4 regions of the Lysinibacillus phoenicis genome follow, and region 1 is predicted to be linked to each of the others. Evidence: predicted binding sites of a transcription regulator. Region 1 holds the regulator's gene; each other region holds the start of a gene.
The links. The regulator LexA, encoded in region 1, represses DNA repair genes until DNA is damaged. The targets are predictions, from matches to a motif close to CGAACATATGTTCG.
Positions count from the first base shown of each region.

Region 1 (4,220 bases):
TAGGGGGGAAATGTCGAAGCTGTGGCTATACAATTTGTTGGATATACCCAGCAATAGAAATATGGACAGGTGTTTTGTTTGCCTTTGCTTATTGGCGGCTAGGTTGGGGCATAGAATTTATTGTAGCGCTTTTATTTATCTCCTTGTTCGTTATTAATATTGTTTCGGATTTAGCCTATATGCTCATCCCAGATAGGGTGCTTATATTCTTTTTACCATTCCTCGTTGTAGGTCGGGTACTATCGCCATTAACACCATGGTGGGATTGTCTTGTGGGTGCTGTCGTTGGTTTTGGCATACTATATGTTATTGCGGTTATATCGAATGGTGGCATGGGTGGAGGAGATATTAAATTATTCTTTTTAATTGGACTCGTTCTTGGCACAATCAATACACTGTTAACACTATTTCTGGCGGCAGTTATCGGTATGATTGTGGGGGTTATCATTTTGTTCAAGCGTAAGCAAGGAAGAAAAACACCCTTCCCCTTTGGTCCGTCTATCGCCTTAGCAGCGATCATTGTTTATTTTTATGGTGATTCATTAATCAATTGGTATTTAGGTTTTTGGTAATTGTCAATCTTCAAGAATACGGAGGGAAGCAAGTGAAACCGGTTATTGGCATTACAGCCTTTGTGGAGGATGATTTATCCGCTCATTTAAATGCTGCTTACAGTCAAAGTATTATTGAGGCGGGAGGAATTCCGCTTATTATTCCTTTAGGTGTTGAGGAGGATGCGGCTCAAATTTTAGCTCTTACAGATGGTTTATTGTTATCGGGTGGCTATGATGTGCATCCATTTCTATTCGGAGCAGAGCCATCACCAAAGCTAGGGAAAATTCATCCAGCGAGGGATACAGTTGAACTAGCTTTAATTGAAGCTGCTTTTATACGAAAAATGCCTATTTTCGGTATTTGTCGTGGAATCCAAATTTTAAATGTCGCATTAGGTGGTACTTTATATCAGGACATTGATAGTGACCATTTTAGTACGAAGTTGCTTAAACATGCACAGCAATCAGGTCGAGCTGTAGCTACCCATTATGTACAGATTATTGCAGATAATTTATTAGCAACTATTTTAGAACAAGAGAAAGTTGCTGTAAATTCATTTCATCATCAGGCTGTGAATGTTCTAGCAGAGAAATTAAAAGTAGCAGCGAAATCAAGCGATGGTATTATCGAAGCGGTAGTTCATGAAGATTTACCATTTTGCTTGGCAGTTCAGTGGCATCCTGAGGAAATGGCCATAGCAGGAGAAGAGAACGCTAAAAAATTATTTTCAGCATTTGTAGAGGCTAGCTTAAAGTTCAAAAAAGAAGCTTAGAAGGGCATAGAGTAAAGAATCCAATGCTAGTATGTGGATTCTTTTTTTGCGTAAAAAAGAGGATACATGCTCATAAGGAACATATAATCCTCGATACCTATTTTCGTAATTAATGCACACGACGGTAGAGACCAACAACTTGTCCTAAAATAGAAACTTGATCGACAATAATTGGCTCCATGGATGAATTTTCAGGCTGTAAACGGAAATGGTTTTTTTCTTTGAAAAAACGTTTTACAGTGGCTTCATCCTCAGCTGTCATAGCTACAACAATATCACCGTTATTGGCTGTTGCCTTTTGCTTCACAATGACTAAGTCCCCATCTAAAATTCCTGCTTCAATCATTGATTCCCCCATAATTTCAAGCATGAACAATTGATCTTCACTTGTGCCATACGTATCTGGTAGCGGGAAATACTCTTCAATGTTTTCAATAGCTGTAATAGGAGAACCGGCTGTAACCTTACCAACAAGTGGAACATGAATTACTTGTTGCTTTTGAATGGATTCTTCAGGCTCTAGAATTTCAATCGCACGTGGCTTTGTTGGATCTCGACGAATAAAGCCTTTTTGTTCTAATCGAGCTAGATGACCATGAACAGTGGAACTTGAAGCAAGTCCAACTGCTTCCCCGATTTCTCGTACTGATGGTGGATAGCCCTTAGCTCGTACCTCTTCTTTAATAAAAGCTAAAATATCCTCTTGTCTTTTTGAAACTTTTTTCATGAGTGCTCACCTCTTTTTTCTAATATCATTCTTCTTATTTGATAGTATAACAGAATGCGAACACGTATGCAAACATAGGTTCGAAAAGTGTTTGACAAAAACGTTTGTTCGCTTTATTATGAGAACATACATTCCGAACAAACATTCTAAAAAGGGGTTATGAACATGACATGGTTAAAGAAAAACACACATATTTCAATCTTGATGGGAGTTTGTCTACTATTTGCAGGATATCTTTACATTACTGATCCAGGACACGTTAGTTACGCTGAAATTCAAATCGAACACGGGGATAGCTTATGGTCGTTAGCAGAGCAATACCGTGGTAAAATGAGTACTGAAGATTGGATTAAGCTTGTGAAAACAGAAAATGAGCTAGCGGATATTAAAATTGTGGCAGGAAAATCTCTAGTCATTCCTGTAGTGAGTAATCAGGCCGATCCCATCAATACCATTGAAATTGCGAGAAACGAACAATGATCAATAATCAACTGTCGGCTGTTGTCTATTGCCGTGTAAGTACTGAAAAGGAAACACAAAGCTCGTCTTTAGAGCGCCAACAAGAAGAGTTACTGCGCTATGCAAAAGAGCAAGGTTATGAGGTGAAGGGCGTTTTTAAGGATAAGCACAGCGGCTACGATGTAGAACGTGAGGGCTTACTTGAAATGCTTGATTTCATTAAAGAAAAGGGGATTAACGCGCTTTTTGTACAAGATGAAACACGTTTAGGACGTGGAAATGCAAGGATGGCTGTGTTGCATTTGTTACAAAAATCAGCAACAGATGTTTTCTCTATGCGTGATGCAGGACCGGTGCAACTAAACGAAATGGACACGATGCTGCTTGAGATTTTAGCGATAGTAGAGGAATACCAGCGTAGAATACATAATGCTAAAATACGTAGAGGTATGCGCCGTGCTGTAGAGAATGGCTACCGTCCTGAAAATAATTTATCGAATCGAGGTAACCCGCATGGTCAGGAGCGTAAGGAACTACCTGTAGATGAAATTGTCAAGCTGCGTAAACGTGGATTTACCTTTGAAGAAATTTCTATAACGCTTAGAGGGTTAGGTTTTGAAGTTAGTAAAGCGACTGTCCATCGCAGATTTCAAGAACATCAAGAAAGATTAGCAGGAAAATGATATAGCCTGCTAATCTTTTTTTATCTTCTGTACTTCGCTATTAATAGGAAGATAAGCTTTCTATGCTTACGTTAGTAGGTAGTTTAAAAGGGTGTTCTTTATTAATTCGATCATAAAACATAATGCCGTTTAGATGGTCGATTTCATGTTGGACAACAATTGCACCATAGCCCTGTAACTGCACGATGATTTCTTGTCCATTAATGTTATAACCTTTAACCTTAATACGTTCATATCTTGGCACAAAACCATGGACTGGTCGATTAACAGATAAACACCCTTCTCCCTCTGGTAAATAAATCATATTTACAGAATGACTGATTATTTTAGGGTTGATCAACATCATTTCATAGTCATCAAAAAATATAGCAAACATTCGTTTATCTACGCCAATTTGGTTAGCTGATAGTCCACTTCCAGGTCGAAGCTTATATTTTTTTGCTAGATTTGGATCTTGGCTATTTTTTAAATATTGCAGCATTGATAATAATGTATGTTGGTCTTCTTTTGTCACAGGGATTGTCACTTCTTGTGTTTGTTTTCGTAATAATACGGAGTCCTCTTTTACGAAATCTTTCATAGTAATCATATAATTAGGATGAAATCTATTCATAGATAAACACCTCATCAATACGACTATTGAGGACTTTAGCAATTTTAAAAGCTAACTCAAGCGTCGGATCGTACTTATCATTTTCAATACAATTGATTGTTTGTCTGACAACCCCGCATTCCTTAGCAAGAGCAGCTTGTGTTATTCCTAATCTTTTTCTCAAAACTTTGATAATATTCTTCAGATTTACCCCTCCATTTTTGTCCGAAGTATTAGACATTATTATAGCGAAAATCTTCAAGAGATGTCCAAGGAATTAGACATGTGGAGTGTTTTATTTTTCATACCAGTTGGCATTAAAATTTAGATTTAGCGCTTTCCCTAAATTAATACCGAATTGAATAAAGGCTCTACCACGTGCTGTAATGATATGGCCGTCTTGCACAAAGAGTTCGTCAGAATAATGTCGTA
Region 1 covers NZ_JBDFMP010000002.1:1,570,272-1,574,491, reverse strand. Annotated here, with positions in the region: gene ABC382_RS09575 (prepilin peptidase) at 1-572, shown strand, start outside; gene ABC382_RS09570 (gamma-glutamyl-gamma-aminobutyrate hydrolase family protein) at 605-1,327, shown strand; gene lexA (transcriptional repressor LexA) at 1,437-2,054, opposite strand; gene yneA (cell division suppressor protein YneA) at 2,220-2,534, shown strand; gene ABC382_RS09555 (YneB family resolvase-like protein) at 2,531-3,196, shown strand; gene def (peptide deformylase) at 3,237-3,809, opposite strand; gene ABC382_RS09545 (helix-turn-helix transcriptional regulator) at 3,802-3,993, opposite strand; gene ABC382_RS09540 (DJ-1/PfpI family protein) at 4,084-4,220, opposite strand, start outside.

Region 2 (4,220 bases), 2.7 Mb from region 1:
CCAATCGTTTCTAATGTTCGTGTAGAGGTTGTCCCAACAGCTATTACCTTACCACCGTTACGCTTTACACGATTAATTGTGTCTGCTGCTTGTTCGGTAACACTATAAAATTCAGCATGCATTTCATGGTTTTCAATTGAATCTACACTCACTGGACGGAAAGTACCAAGTCCTACATGTAATGTGATAAAGACTACTTCTACACCTTTAGCTTTCACTTGCTCTAATAATTGCTCTGTCCAATGCAGTCCTGCTGTAGGCGCTGCAGCTGAGCCACGTTCTTTGGCATAAACTGTTTGGTAACGATCCTTGTCCCCTAGTTTTTCACGAATATATGGAGGCAACGGCATCTCACCAAGCTGTTCTAATATTTCATAAAAGATTCCATCGTAATGAAATTCAAATGTACGTCCGCCATGTTCAAGCTCACCCGTACAAGTCGCTGACAATAAACCATCTCCAAATGTGATAGTTGTCCCTACCTTTACACGCTTCGCTGGTTTTACAAGTGTTTCCCACTCATCTGTACCAGCTAATTGTTTCAATAGCAATACTTCTATATGTGCACCTGTTTCTTCTTTGACGCCCATTAAGCGAGCAGGTAAGACTCTTGTATCATTTAATACAAGACAGTCTCCTGCATGTAGCTCATCTAAAATATGAGCAAAATGGTGGTGCTCTACTTTATTGGAACCAGGTGTTACGACCATTAATCGACTTGCTGTACGATCGGCTAATGGTGTTTGGGCAATGAGCTCCTCTGGTAATTCAAAATCAAAATCTTCTACACGCATGAAAAAAACTTCCTTCTATTATGTTTGTTGGGGATATTCATATCCAAAATGTTCGTAAGCTAAATGTGTGGCTACTCTTCCACGTGGTGTACGCTGAATTAGGCCAATTTGCATCAAATAGGGCTCATATACATCCTCTATCGTAACCCTTTCCTCACCAATTGATGCAGCAAGTGTATCTAAGCCCACTGGACCTCCTCGGAAGCGCTCAATCATGTTCGTGACAAGTTTATGATCAATATGATCAAGACCCCTAGGATCGACTTGTAACAGTTCTAGCGCTTGCTGTGCAAGTCCCTCCGTTATCATACCATCTCCAAGCACTTGTGCATAATCTCGCACTCGTTTCAATAGACGATTGGCTATTCGGGGGGTTCCACGTGAACGCCTCGCCATTTCCATTGCCGCTACTTGCTCAATTTCCACTTCAAATAAATGAGCACTGCGCACCACAATTTCTGCAAGAGAACGATCATCGTAATATTCTAATCGTAGTAAAACTCCAAAACGGTCTCTTAGAGGGGCAGATAAGGCGCCAGCTCTTGTTGTAGCACCTACAAGGGTAAAGGGAGGTAAATCAAGTCGAACTGAACGTGCTTCTGGACCTTTCCCAACCACAATATCTAAACAGAAGTCCTCCATTGCTGGATATAACACTTCTTCAATGGCACGGGGGAGTCGATGAATTTCATCAATAAATAAAACGTCCCCAGGCTCTAGTGAACTTAAAATAGCTGCTAAATCTCCTGGACGCTCAATCGCTGGTCCACTTGTCATACGGACATTGACATTCATCTCATTCGCGATAACAGCAGCTAATGTCGTTTTCCCGAGTCCTGGAGGCCCATATAACAGCACATGATCTAAACTTTCTTGGCGAAGCTTTGCTGCTTCAATGAATATTTGTAAATTTTCCTTTACTTTATGCTGCCCAATATACTGTGCTAGTCTTTGTGGGCGTAAAGATAATTCAAATTGCTCATCATAGCTTCCTGCCTCACTTGCCATCATACGTTCAGACATGTACCTTCCCTCCTTTTCTTATTTTAATTTTAACAGTAGTTGCAGTGCTTGTTTCATAAAGGCATCTGTCGTCTCAAGCTTGTCATTATCCTCAAGCTGTGGTCGAATTTTTTCGAGCTCCTTTTCAGAATAACCAAGTGCCATTAAGGCAAGTATGGCTTCTTCTAGTTCATGTTTATAAGGATTGACACCAAATAACGGTAGCTCATCTTCTGTACTAGGTAACTCTATTGTATCTAATAGAGAGCCTAGCTTACCTTTTAAATCTAGTATCATTTGACGAGCTGTTTTCTTCCCTACTCCAGGGAACTTTACTAAAAACGCCTCGTCTTCCCGTTCAATCGCACTAATAACCTGTTGCGGGTTGCCTGTAGCTAGAATAGCTAGAGCCCCCTTTGGTCCTATACCAGATACTAAAATTAGCTTTCTAAACAGTTCTCGTTGATCTAGATTAGGGAAACCATATAAAACCTGTGCATCTTCTCGAACATGCAAATGAACGTATATCTGTTGTTCAAGAGCAGATGCTCGAAACGCAAACGGGTTAGGGGTATTAAGTTGCCAGCCAATACCCTGTTGTTCAAGTACAATATATTCTGGTGTAATACGAGTAATTTGTCCTTTTAAATAATCATACATCCATAATCCCTCACAATCATCGTCTTCGATTATAGCATATAGCGAACGAATGCTCGACAAAAAGTAGTATGAAAAGCGTTGCTCTCAGACAAAAATGACCGCCAAATGACGGTCATTTCTTGACAAATCTATCAATATCGTACCACAGTTTTGGCCAATAGGTGAGGGCTCGTTTTGTAAATGGCACTAAATAATCTAAAAATACTAGCTGTTGCTCTAATGGTAAATCCACTGCAAAAAGCCATTCACGTAATAATTCATTCGGATATTTCAAACGATGGAGCTTTCTTTTATCCAATCGCTTCAGCTCCGGTAATTCAGCAAAAACCTTTGCAAGGTCATAATCGACAGCTGGTAATACCCGATGCAACCATAAAATATATTCATCATCCGCTTCTCCAAGATGTGCTAAATCAAAATCAATTAAACGCAATTGTCCATCAGAGCACCATAAAAAATTATGATGGACAACATCCCCATGTAAGAGTGTGATGTCTTTTTCTGGTACATCCTCTAGTGCAATCAATTGTAGCGATTTATCGCTGTAGTGCAAAATTTGATCTATTTCTTCTTTTGTTAGAAATGCTCGAAACTCATTTCTTCTACTTTTAAAACGCATATGACGCATTTGCCACTTTAAAAGTTGTGAGTAGGTATGCAAGCCTGGCACTCGCTGCCAAGCAATTTTTTTATGTGTATCATGTAAAGCAATTAATAATTTAAGAGATTCCTTACGATCCTTTTTATGTGCAAAGTTAGCGCCATGACTTCCCTCTTGCCAAACTTGCACAATTAATTGCTCATCATCGCTTTGGACTATTGGTAAAATGAGAGAAGGCTCCAATCTTCCTAACTGGCGATGAATAGCTCTCACCTTCTCCGCAATTTCCACTTGCTTTGCTCGTTTAACAAAATAATTATTCGATTGATACTTATATTTCCAAATATTTGGCTTTACCTCTTCTACTATATACGCTTTTTCACCATCGATAAGGCGTCATCCCGCCTGGGAAATAGTGCGGTGACATCCATGGTCCTGCTCCTGATGGGCACGGCGGTTGACATTGGCAAGGATCCATTTGCCAATTAGGCATCATCATTGGTTGGTTATGACAACCACAGTCTGGCATTGGCATTGGTTTTGTACCACAGCCACAAGATTGACCCATATTCATGTCTGGCATTGGCATTGGCATCGGCATTGGTTGGCTACCACAACCACAAGATTGGCCTATATTCATATCAGGCATCCCCATATTCATATTAGGCATCATATCAAATTGTGGTTTCATTTGCTCATTATGAGTAGGGAAAAACGGTGACGTAGATTCTAAAAAGTCTTCCATCCCCCCAACCTTATGATCTGGCATATCATAGGACATCGGTGGCTGTGGCATCGCATAATGCTCTACCTGTGGCTGCATCTGCATTGGCCACCACATTTGATGATGATAAATCGGCTGGTGACAACTTGAGCAATGTGGTACAACAGGCATTTGTGGCATGATATGCATTGGTGGCTGTGGTGCTGGTTGTGGCACGGGCATTGGCTTTGGTTTTGCTACTGGTGGTGGTGGTGGTGTAGGTGCTGGCGGCGGTGGTGGCTGTATTTGTACTGGTGGCGGAGTAACAGTTTGTTCTACTTGTGGCATTACCACTTGTTGGTGCCAATTCATTTCCACAGGCTGCGGTACCCACATCGGTTGTTGGGGCATCTGCATTGGCATTGGCATTGGTATAGGTATTGGAATCATTTGTGGTTCT
Region 2 covers NZ_JBDFMP010000002.1:4,264,745-4,268,964, reverse strand. Annotated here, with positions in the region: gene queA (tRNA preQ1(34) S-adenosylmethionine ribosyltransferase-isomerase QueA) at 1-794, opposite strand, end outside; gene ruvB (Holliday junction branch migration DNA helicase RuvB) at 813-1,817, opposite strand; gene ruvA (Holliday junction branch migration protein RuvA) at 1,836-2,456, opposite strand; gene ABC382_RS22910 (aminoglycoside phosphotransferase family protein) at 2,569-3,402, opposite strand; gene ABC382_RS22905 (LysM peptidoglycan-binding domain-containing protein) at 3,437-4,220, opposite strand, start outside.
Region 2: the regulator LexA is predicted to act here: its motif matches at 2,499-2,512, upstream of ruvA (Holliday junction branch migration protein RuvA).

Region 3 (4,220 bases), 560 kb from region 1:
TTTGCAATGCTCGACGACGTTTCGTTTCATCAATCGCCTTTTTCATTGAGTCTGTCATATTGTCCGCGTACATGATGACATGACCATTCGCATTACGTGCAGCACGACCAATTGTTTGAATCAATGAACGTTCTGAACGTAAAAATCCTTCTTTATCAGCATCTAAAATTGCTACAAGTGATACCTCTGGAATATCAAGTCCTTCACGCAATAAATTAATACCAATTAAGACATCATACGTCCCTTTACGTAGCTCACGGATAATCTCAATACGTTCTAGTGTCTTAATTTCAGAATGCAAGTATTCAACCTTTAAGCCCATTTCCTTCAAATAGGCGGTTAAATCCTCAGACATTTTCTTCGTTAACGTTGTCACTAAAACTCGCTCATCTCGCGCAATTCGATCTTGAATCTCATCGATCAAATTATCGATTTGTCCTTCGATAGGACGAACATCAATTACTGGATCTAATAATCCAGTAGGACGGATAATTTGCTCGACCATTTCTGGAGTGTGCTCCAGCTCATAAGGTCCTGGTGTTGCTGATACATAAATAGCTTGATGCACTCGATTTTCATATTCTTCAAAACGCAATGGACGGTTATCAAGAGCAGATGGCAAACGGAAGCCATGTTCTACTAGCACTCCTTTACGAGCTTGGTCACCATTGTACATTCCACGAACCTGTGGAAGCGTAACGTGACTTTCATCGACTACAAGTAAAAAATCTTCAGGGAAATAATCAAGCAACGTATATGGAGTGGCACCTGCTTCACGCAAAGTTAAGTGACGTGAATAGTTCTCAATCCCAGAGCAAAAGCCCATTTCGCGCATCATTTCTAAATCATAGCGTGTACGTTGCTCTAGACGTTGCGCCTCAAGTAGCTTATCCTCAGCGCGTAACAACGCAAGACGTTCCTCTAATTCTTTTTCAATATTTTCAATGGCTTTTCTCATTTTTTCTTCACGTGTAACGAAGTGGGAGGCAGGGAAGATAGCTACATGATCTCGATCCGATATAATTTCTCCCGTTAAGGCATCTACCTCACGAATACGATCAATTTCATCACCAAAAAACTCCACACGAATACAATGCTCGTCACGTGATGCTGGGAAAATTTCCACTACATCTCCACGTACCCGAAATGTTCCGCGTGTAAAACTAACATCATTACGCTCATATTGAACATCTACAAGTTTGCGCAGTAGCTGATTCCGCTCAATTTCCATGCCTGTGCGAATCGATACAACCATTTCTCGATATTCTTCAGGAGACCCCAAACCATAAATACAGGACACAGATGCAATAATGATGACATCATCACGCTCAAATAATGCAGAAGTAGCAGAGTGACGTAGCTTATCAATTTCATCGTTAATGCTAGAATCTTTCTCTATATAGGTATCTGTCTGCGGTACATAGGCTTCTGGTTGATAGTAATCATAATAGCTGACAAAATATTCAACCGCGTTATTTGGGAAGAATTCTTTAAACTCACTATATAGCTGACCAGCTAGTGTTTTATTATGCGCCATAATAAGTGTTGGTTTCTTAACCTGCTGGATGACATTCGAAATGGTAAACGTTTTACCTGTTCCCGTAGCCCCTAACAATGTCTGATGACGCTTACCTGCCTTCACACCCTCCACTAATTCCGCAATTGCCTGTGGCTGATCCCCACTAGGCTGATATGGCGCTTGTAAATCAAATGTTTGCACACATGTCCCCGCCCTTTCCTTCCAATTTGTACATATATTTTAGCATAGCAGTATTAAAATATCGAACATTTAACGAACGAATGTTTGTAAAAAATTTTTTCATCTCGTAAACTTGTAAAAAAAACCGTGAAGCCATTAATACTTGTTACCCTCATAATAGCCGCTTCATCAGGTTTTCAAGCTTTTTCTATTCATTAGATTTTAATTTTAGAGTGGTAGTCACTATCTTTTGGGATGACGTTAGTCTTTTCGGGGAGCTGATTGTCTTCTTTTATGGGGGACACGCATTTTTGGAGCGGGGACGCTTCTATTATGAGCAAGGGGCTTGCACTTTTGGAGTGAGTCTCCTCTTTTTATGAGCGGAGGCATTCACTTTTGGAGCGCCTCTTCTCCCTTTATGAGCGGAGTCACTCACTTTTGGAGCGGTTCTACTCCTTTTATGAGCGGGTTCATTCACTTTTGGAGCGGCTCTTCTCCTTTTATGAGCGGAGTCATACATTTTTGGAGCGGCTCTTCTCCTTTTATGAGCGGAATCCTACACTTTCGGAGCGGTTCTCCTCCACTTATGAGCGGAGGACTATACTTTTGGAGCGGCTTTCCCCTTTATGAGCGGAGTCACTCTCTTTTGGAGCGGTTATCTTCTCTTTATGAGCGGAGGCATTCACTTTTGGAGCGGTTCTTCTCCTTTTATGAGCGGGTTCACTCACATTTGGAGCGGGTCTCCTCCTTTTATGAGCGGGGACATTCACTTTTGGAGCGGCTCTCTTCCTATTATGAGCGGAGGACTACACTTTTGGAGCGCTCTTCTTATTTTACGAGCAAAGTCACTAATCCCCGAGTAGGTTTTCTATATTCTCCCTCAAATCACTTCCCCCTCTTTCAAACAAAAACCTATCATCAATAAACTCACCAACTATCACTCCAATAAAAAATCCCGCTCTCCAATAGATCTGAGAGCGGGTTCGTCCATATGATTATTCTTCTGTTTGCTGCAAGGAATTTAGTTCGGCTGCGTATTGATAAAATGCGTGTTCATCCTTTTCATCGAGTGCTCTATCAATCAGAACCATGAGCTGCTCTTGACGATGCATACGCTGGATACGATTTAAAAATAGATCTAAATAAATCTCGTTTAATAATTTCTCTGCCTCATCAACTTTTTTTGACTGACCAACGGCTTTTAGAAAATCGGTATACGAATAATATTTATCCAACGATCTCACCTCGATCCTTTTCTAAATTATATGAAAATTGAAACTAAAATGCAATGCTTACGAATCGAAAATAACTTGGATTCGCTATTAATCTCTTGAGATTTAAAGCAAATTCTCTAAGCATTTCATTCTTTTCTGAGTGCCCTTTAGCTATTTCCTCTATTTCAATAAATCCATTTTCTGTTCTACACTACCGTTAACAATAGAAAAAGGAGGCATTTCCCATATGACTGGCAATTTTGTAAATGGTTACTTAATTTCATTTAATACTTACATGCTACAACCTATTCAGCACGAAACAAAAATTTTCACCCATGTGATTGACAAACATAATGAACTAATTGTTACACGCAAACCAATGCACGTGCTTCGCAAATCTTGTATCTCTTTAGGCACAACCTATGAAGCGGCAAAACAATCGGCTAAACGTTTCTTTGGCAATCAACATAAGCTACCAATCGTCGTGGCCTTTGATTATGGGTATCCCTGTATATTTCTACCAACCTATTCACCGAATTCCATTCACAATATATGGATTGGATTACATGCAATTATTAATATCACACCTAGTCAATCGGGGTGTATCGTTACATTAAAAAATGAGAAACAAATTGAGTTACCTATTCAGTATGCTTCTATTAGTAAACAGTTTGTGAACGCATCCATGCTCTATAAATACTACATGAATGAACGAAAACAACTTAACCAAGATGCACCCTATCATCCACCCTTTTAAATAGAAAATCCCCCAAGAGCACCTCACTCTTGGGGGATATGTTTATTAATTAATTTTAGATCGTAAAAAGGCATTAATAAATGGATCTAAATCGCCATCCATTACTGCACCGACATTACCTGTCTCTTCATTCGTACGATGGTCCTTCACCATAGAGTATGGATGGAACACATAAGAACGAATTTGTGAGCCCCAGCCGATTTCCTTTTGCTCACCACGTATTTCATCTAGCTGAGCCTGCTGCTTATCAAGCTCTAATTGATATAATTTACCCTTTAACATAGTCATCGCTTTTTCACGGTTTTTAATCTGTGAACGTTCTGCTTGACATTGTACAACGGTACCAGTCGGGATATGTGTAATACGAACTGCTGAATCCGTCGTATTAATATGCTGACCACCTGCACCTGTTGCACGGTACGTATCAATTTTTAAATCCTCTGTACGAATATCGATTTCAATATTGTCATCAAACTCTGGCATAACATCACAAGAAACGAATGATGTATGGCGGCGACCAGACGAATCAAATGGTGAAATACGTACTAAA
Region 3 covers NZ_JBDFMP010000002.1:2,133,206-2,137,425, forward strand. Annotated here, with positions in the region: gene uvrB (excinuclease ABC subunit UvrB) at 1-1,720, opposite strand, end outside; gene ABC382_RS12235 (IDEAL domain-containing protein) at 2,695-2,934, opposite strand; gene ABC382_RS12240 (competence protein ComK) at 3,161-3,670, shown strand; one part of gene prfB (peptide chain release factor 2) at 3,716-4,220, opposite strand, start outside.
Region 3: the regulator LexA is predicted to act here: its motif matches at 1,794-1,807, upstream of uvrB (excinuclease ABC subunit UvrB).

Region 4 (4,220 bases), 120 kb from region 1:
ACTTCTTATACGTTAACAGGTACAAAGACTATGAAAATTAAAGTCGAAGTATCAGGTCCTACTTTTGTTGGTATTCGTGACCAACAACAACAAGAATTATTAACAGATACACGTGTCTATAATGCTGGTGAAGTAATTGAATATGACGCTACAGCGCAAAATTATGTACGTATCCGTCTTGGTAATTCAACACAGGCTAAAATCTATATTAATGACGAACCTCTAACGTATGCACAACAAATTGTAACGCAAAATATCGTCATCAATTTCAATAAAGAACAGTAGTCATCATCTGATGGCTACTTTCTTTCATCATGAAAGGTGTTAGAAAAATGAATATTCCAAATAAAATTACCATCTCTCGAATCTTGCTTATTCCATTCTTTGTCATTGTTATGATGTTTGATTTCGGCTGGGGAACATTGACACTATTTGGTGCAGAGATGCCAATCCATCATTTTATAGGTGCACTTATTTTTATCTTTGCTTCAACAACTGATTGGGTGGATGGTTATTATGCACGTAAGTATAATCTTGTGACAACGTTTGGGAAATTTTTAGATCCCTTAGCTGACAAATTACTTGTCTCAGCAGCCTTTATTTTAATGGTAGAACTTGATATGGCGCCTGCCTGGATCATTATCATTATTATTAGCCGTGAATTTGCAGTAACTGGCTTACGTCTAATTTTGGCAGGTGGAGGAGAAGTTGTAGCTGCTAATCAGCTCGGTAAAATAAAAACTTGGGCACAAATTGTAGCGATTGCTGCTGCTCTTTTACACAATACAATCTTTACACTAATTGGTATTCCATTTGATATGATCATGCTTTATATTGCATTGTTCTTTACGCTTTGGTCTGGGTGGGATTATTTCTATCTAAACAGACGTGTTTTACTTGAGTCTAAATAAGAAAGGTCTTGTGAATCATGAATGCTGAAATTCTTGCTGTTGGCTCTGAGTTATTATTAGGTCAAATTACGAATACAAATGCGAGATTTATCTCAAGTCAGTTATCAGAGCTTGGTATAAACGTTTTTTATCACACAGTAGTTGGAGATAATGCGCAACGGTTAGAACAAGCTATTGAAGTGGCGGAGTCTCGTGCTGATCTCATTATTTTTTCGGGAGGGCTTGGACCTACGAAGGATGATTTAACGAAGGAAACGATTGCACGTCACCTCGGTGTTTCTCTTGAATTTGACGAAGTGGCATTAACGTATATTGAGCAATTTTTTGCCAAACGAGGACGTCCAATGACGGAGAATAATCGTAAACAGGCATTAATTTTAGCTGGTAGTGAAGTGCTAGCCAATCACCATGGCATGGCTCCTGGTATGATTTTAACAAAGAATGATCGTACCTATATTTTACTTCCAGGACCTCCAAAAGAGCTAGAACCAATGTTTCAATTTGAGGCCAAACCTAAGCTAGCAGCGATGCTGAATGATGGAGGGATCATTGCATCTCATGTCATGCGTTTTTATGGCATTGGTGAGGCCGAGCTCGAAGTACGTGTTCAAAGTATATTAGATGCACAAACAAATCCAACGGTTGCTCCACTTGCTTCTGATGGAGAGGTAACATTGCGCGTGACAGCTAAAGCAGCAACAGAGCAACAAGCTCAACAGTTAATTGCTGCAAAAGTTGCAGAGATACAGGCACTAGTTGGAGAGTATCAATATGGTGTAGATGATGATTCACTTGCATCTAAAACAGTTGAAATGTTACTTGATAATAAGCTAACAATTGCAGCTGCAGAAAGTTTAACCGCTGGGTTATTTCAATCTGAACTTGCTGAAATTCCCGGAGTAGGCAATGCACTTATCGGAGGCATTGTTACGTATGCAGCAGATGCGAAAGTAAAACAGCTTGGTATTTCACAAGAATTAATTGATACACATGGTGTTGTCAGCAGCGAGTGTGCAGCGGCAATGGCCAGTGCTGTACGTGAAAAGTTTTCAACGAATATTGGCATTGGTCTTACGGGCGAAGCAGGCCCTACTGCGCATGATCACCAACCTGTAGGTACGGTTTGGATAGGTATTGCCATTGAGGATGAGGAGCCACTTACATATTTACTTCATTTATCTGGCATGCGCAATACGAATCGACTTCGTGCAGTGAAATTTACATGCCATTATTTAATGCAGTTATTAGAAGAGCGTGGATATACAAAACGATATAGATAGAGTAAAAAATAGGAATTTGGGTAGAGGAAAACTATCCAAATTTTTATTTTGAAGAAAAGTCGAATAAATGTTCGCTTTTTTCTTGCGTGTTTTCTCAAAAACAAGTATAGTAGAGATAGACAAAAACAGTGAACAGTTTTCGAAGGAGGAAAATGAATGAGTGATCGTAAAGCAGCCTTAGAACAGGCTCTAAAGCAAATTGAAAAGAATTTTGGTAAAGGTTCTATCATGAAACTCGGCGAAAAAACCGATTTAGAAATTGCGACATCTTCAAGTGGTTCGTTAGCACTTGATGCAGCATTAGGAGTAGGCGGATATCCACGTGGACGTATTATTGAAGTATACGGCCCAGAATCATCTGGTAAAACAACGGTTGCGCTTCATGCCATTGCGGAAGTTCAAGCAAAAGGTGGACAAGCTGCATTTATCGATGCAGAGCATGCATTAGATCCAGTTTATGCGCAAAAATTAGGCGTCGATATTGACGAGCTATTACTTTCACAGCCAGATACAGGGGAGCAAGCACTTGAAATTGCAGAAGCATTAGTGCGTAGTGGTGCTATTGATATTATCGTTATTGACTCCGTTGCTGCTTTAGTACCAAAAGCTGAAATTGAAGGGGATATGGGTGATTCTCATGTCGGCCTACAAGCACGTTTAATGTCTCAGGCATTACGTAAACTTTCAGGTGCGATTAATAAATCAAAAACGATTGCTATTTTCATTAACCAAGTTCGTGAAAAAATTGGTGTCATGTTCGGAAACCCTGAAACAACACCAGGTGGACGAGCTCTTAAATTCTATAGCTCTGTCCGTTTAGAAGTGCGTCGAGCAGAAGCTATTAAACAAGGTAATGATATTGTTGGTAACCGTACAAAAATTAAAATTGTTAAAAATAAAGTAGCGCCGCCTTTCCGTACTGCTGAAGTGGATATTATGTATGGTGAAGGTATTTCTAAAGAAGGCGAAACAGTTGATTTAGGTGTAGAATTAGATATTGTCCAAAAAAGTGGTTCTTGGTATGCATATGGTGATGAACGTCTAGGTCAAGGTCGAGAAAATGCTAAACAATATTTAAAAGAAAATGTTGCTGTTATGGAAGACATCGCAAATAAAATTCGAGCTTCTTATGGTATTGCAGCTTCTTCTTACACAATTGCTGCTCATGATGAAGAAGAGATGGATGAAGAATTGATGTTACTTCTTGAAGAAGAATAATAAACGATTGCATTGTTCCCATTTTTTGAGGGAACAATGCTTTTTTTTGTCTATATTCTTAAACTTTTACCCATAATAAGAGTAATGCCGTCTATCTCAAGGTGTTATTTCTTATGTACTGTTTTTATATTAATTGTATTTAAGATGAAATTTTTTCTAGTGTAAAAGTAATAGGGTGAAAAATAACCGAATGGATAGGACTTACTTTTTTTGGCTGAAGGGCGAACAGACGACCGACTATCCTTGACAGAGCTTAAGGCTAGCTATACAATTAAATATGTATAATTTCTGAATTATGACTTTAAATAGGCAGTACATTTTATCTTCATTTACCTAGTGTTTTCTAGTGAAATGGACATCACACATTTAGAATATTGTTGAGATTTTCCCTTTCATATAGATGTCTAAACACCTACTAAATGAAGCTAGAGCCTTTGGCTAATAGAACGGATTTTGTGTAAATTCAATCAAAATCTGGCGCAATTTCGCCAAGGCGCGATAGATGTATGCGCCGACTGAAACAGTAATACCCAAATAGCAAGAGGAGGTGTTCATATGGATGGAATTACTATCATCTCCGCTTTGCTTGGACTCATCGTTGGTGCCGCTGTTAGCTATATCTACATGAAAAAAGTGAATGACTCAAAAATCACTGGTGCTAAACATGTTGCTGAAACAATCGTTGAAGAAGGAAAACGAGAAGCGGAGGCAATGAAGAAAGAAGCACTACTTGAAGCCAAAGATGAAACTCACAAATTTCGTACTGAAGCCGAAAATGACATTCGTGAACGTCGTTTAGAACTTCAAAAAC
Region 4 covers NZ_JBDFMP010000002.1:1,688,123-1,692,342, reverse strand. Annotated here, with positions in the region: gene ABC382_RS10145 (helix-turn-helix domain-containing protein) at 1-285, shown strand, start outside; gene pgsA (CDP-diacylglycerol--glycerol-3-phosphate 3-phosphatidyltransferase) at 333-911, shown strand; gene ABC382_RS10135 (competence/damage-inducible protein A) at 929-2,191, shown strand; gene recA (recombinase RecA) at 2,348-3,409, shown strand; gene rny (ribonuclease Y) at 3,965-4,220, shown strand, end outside.
Region 4: the regulator LexA is predicted to act here: its motif matches at 2,252-2,265, upstream of recA (recombinase RecA).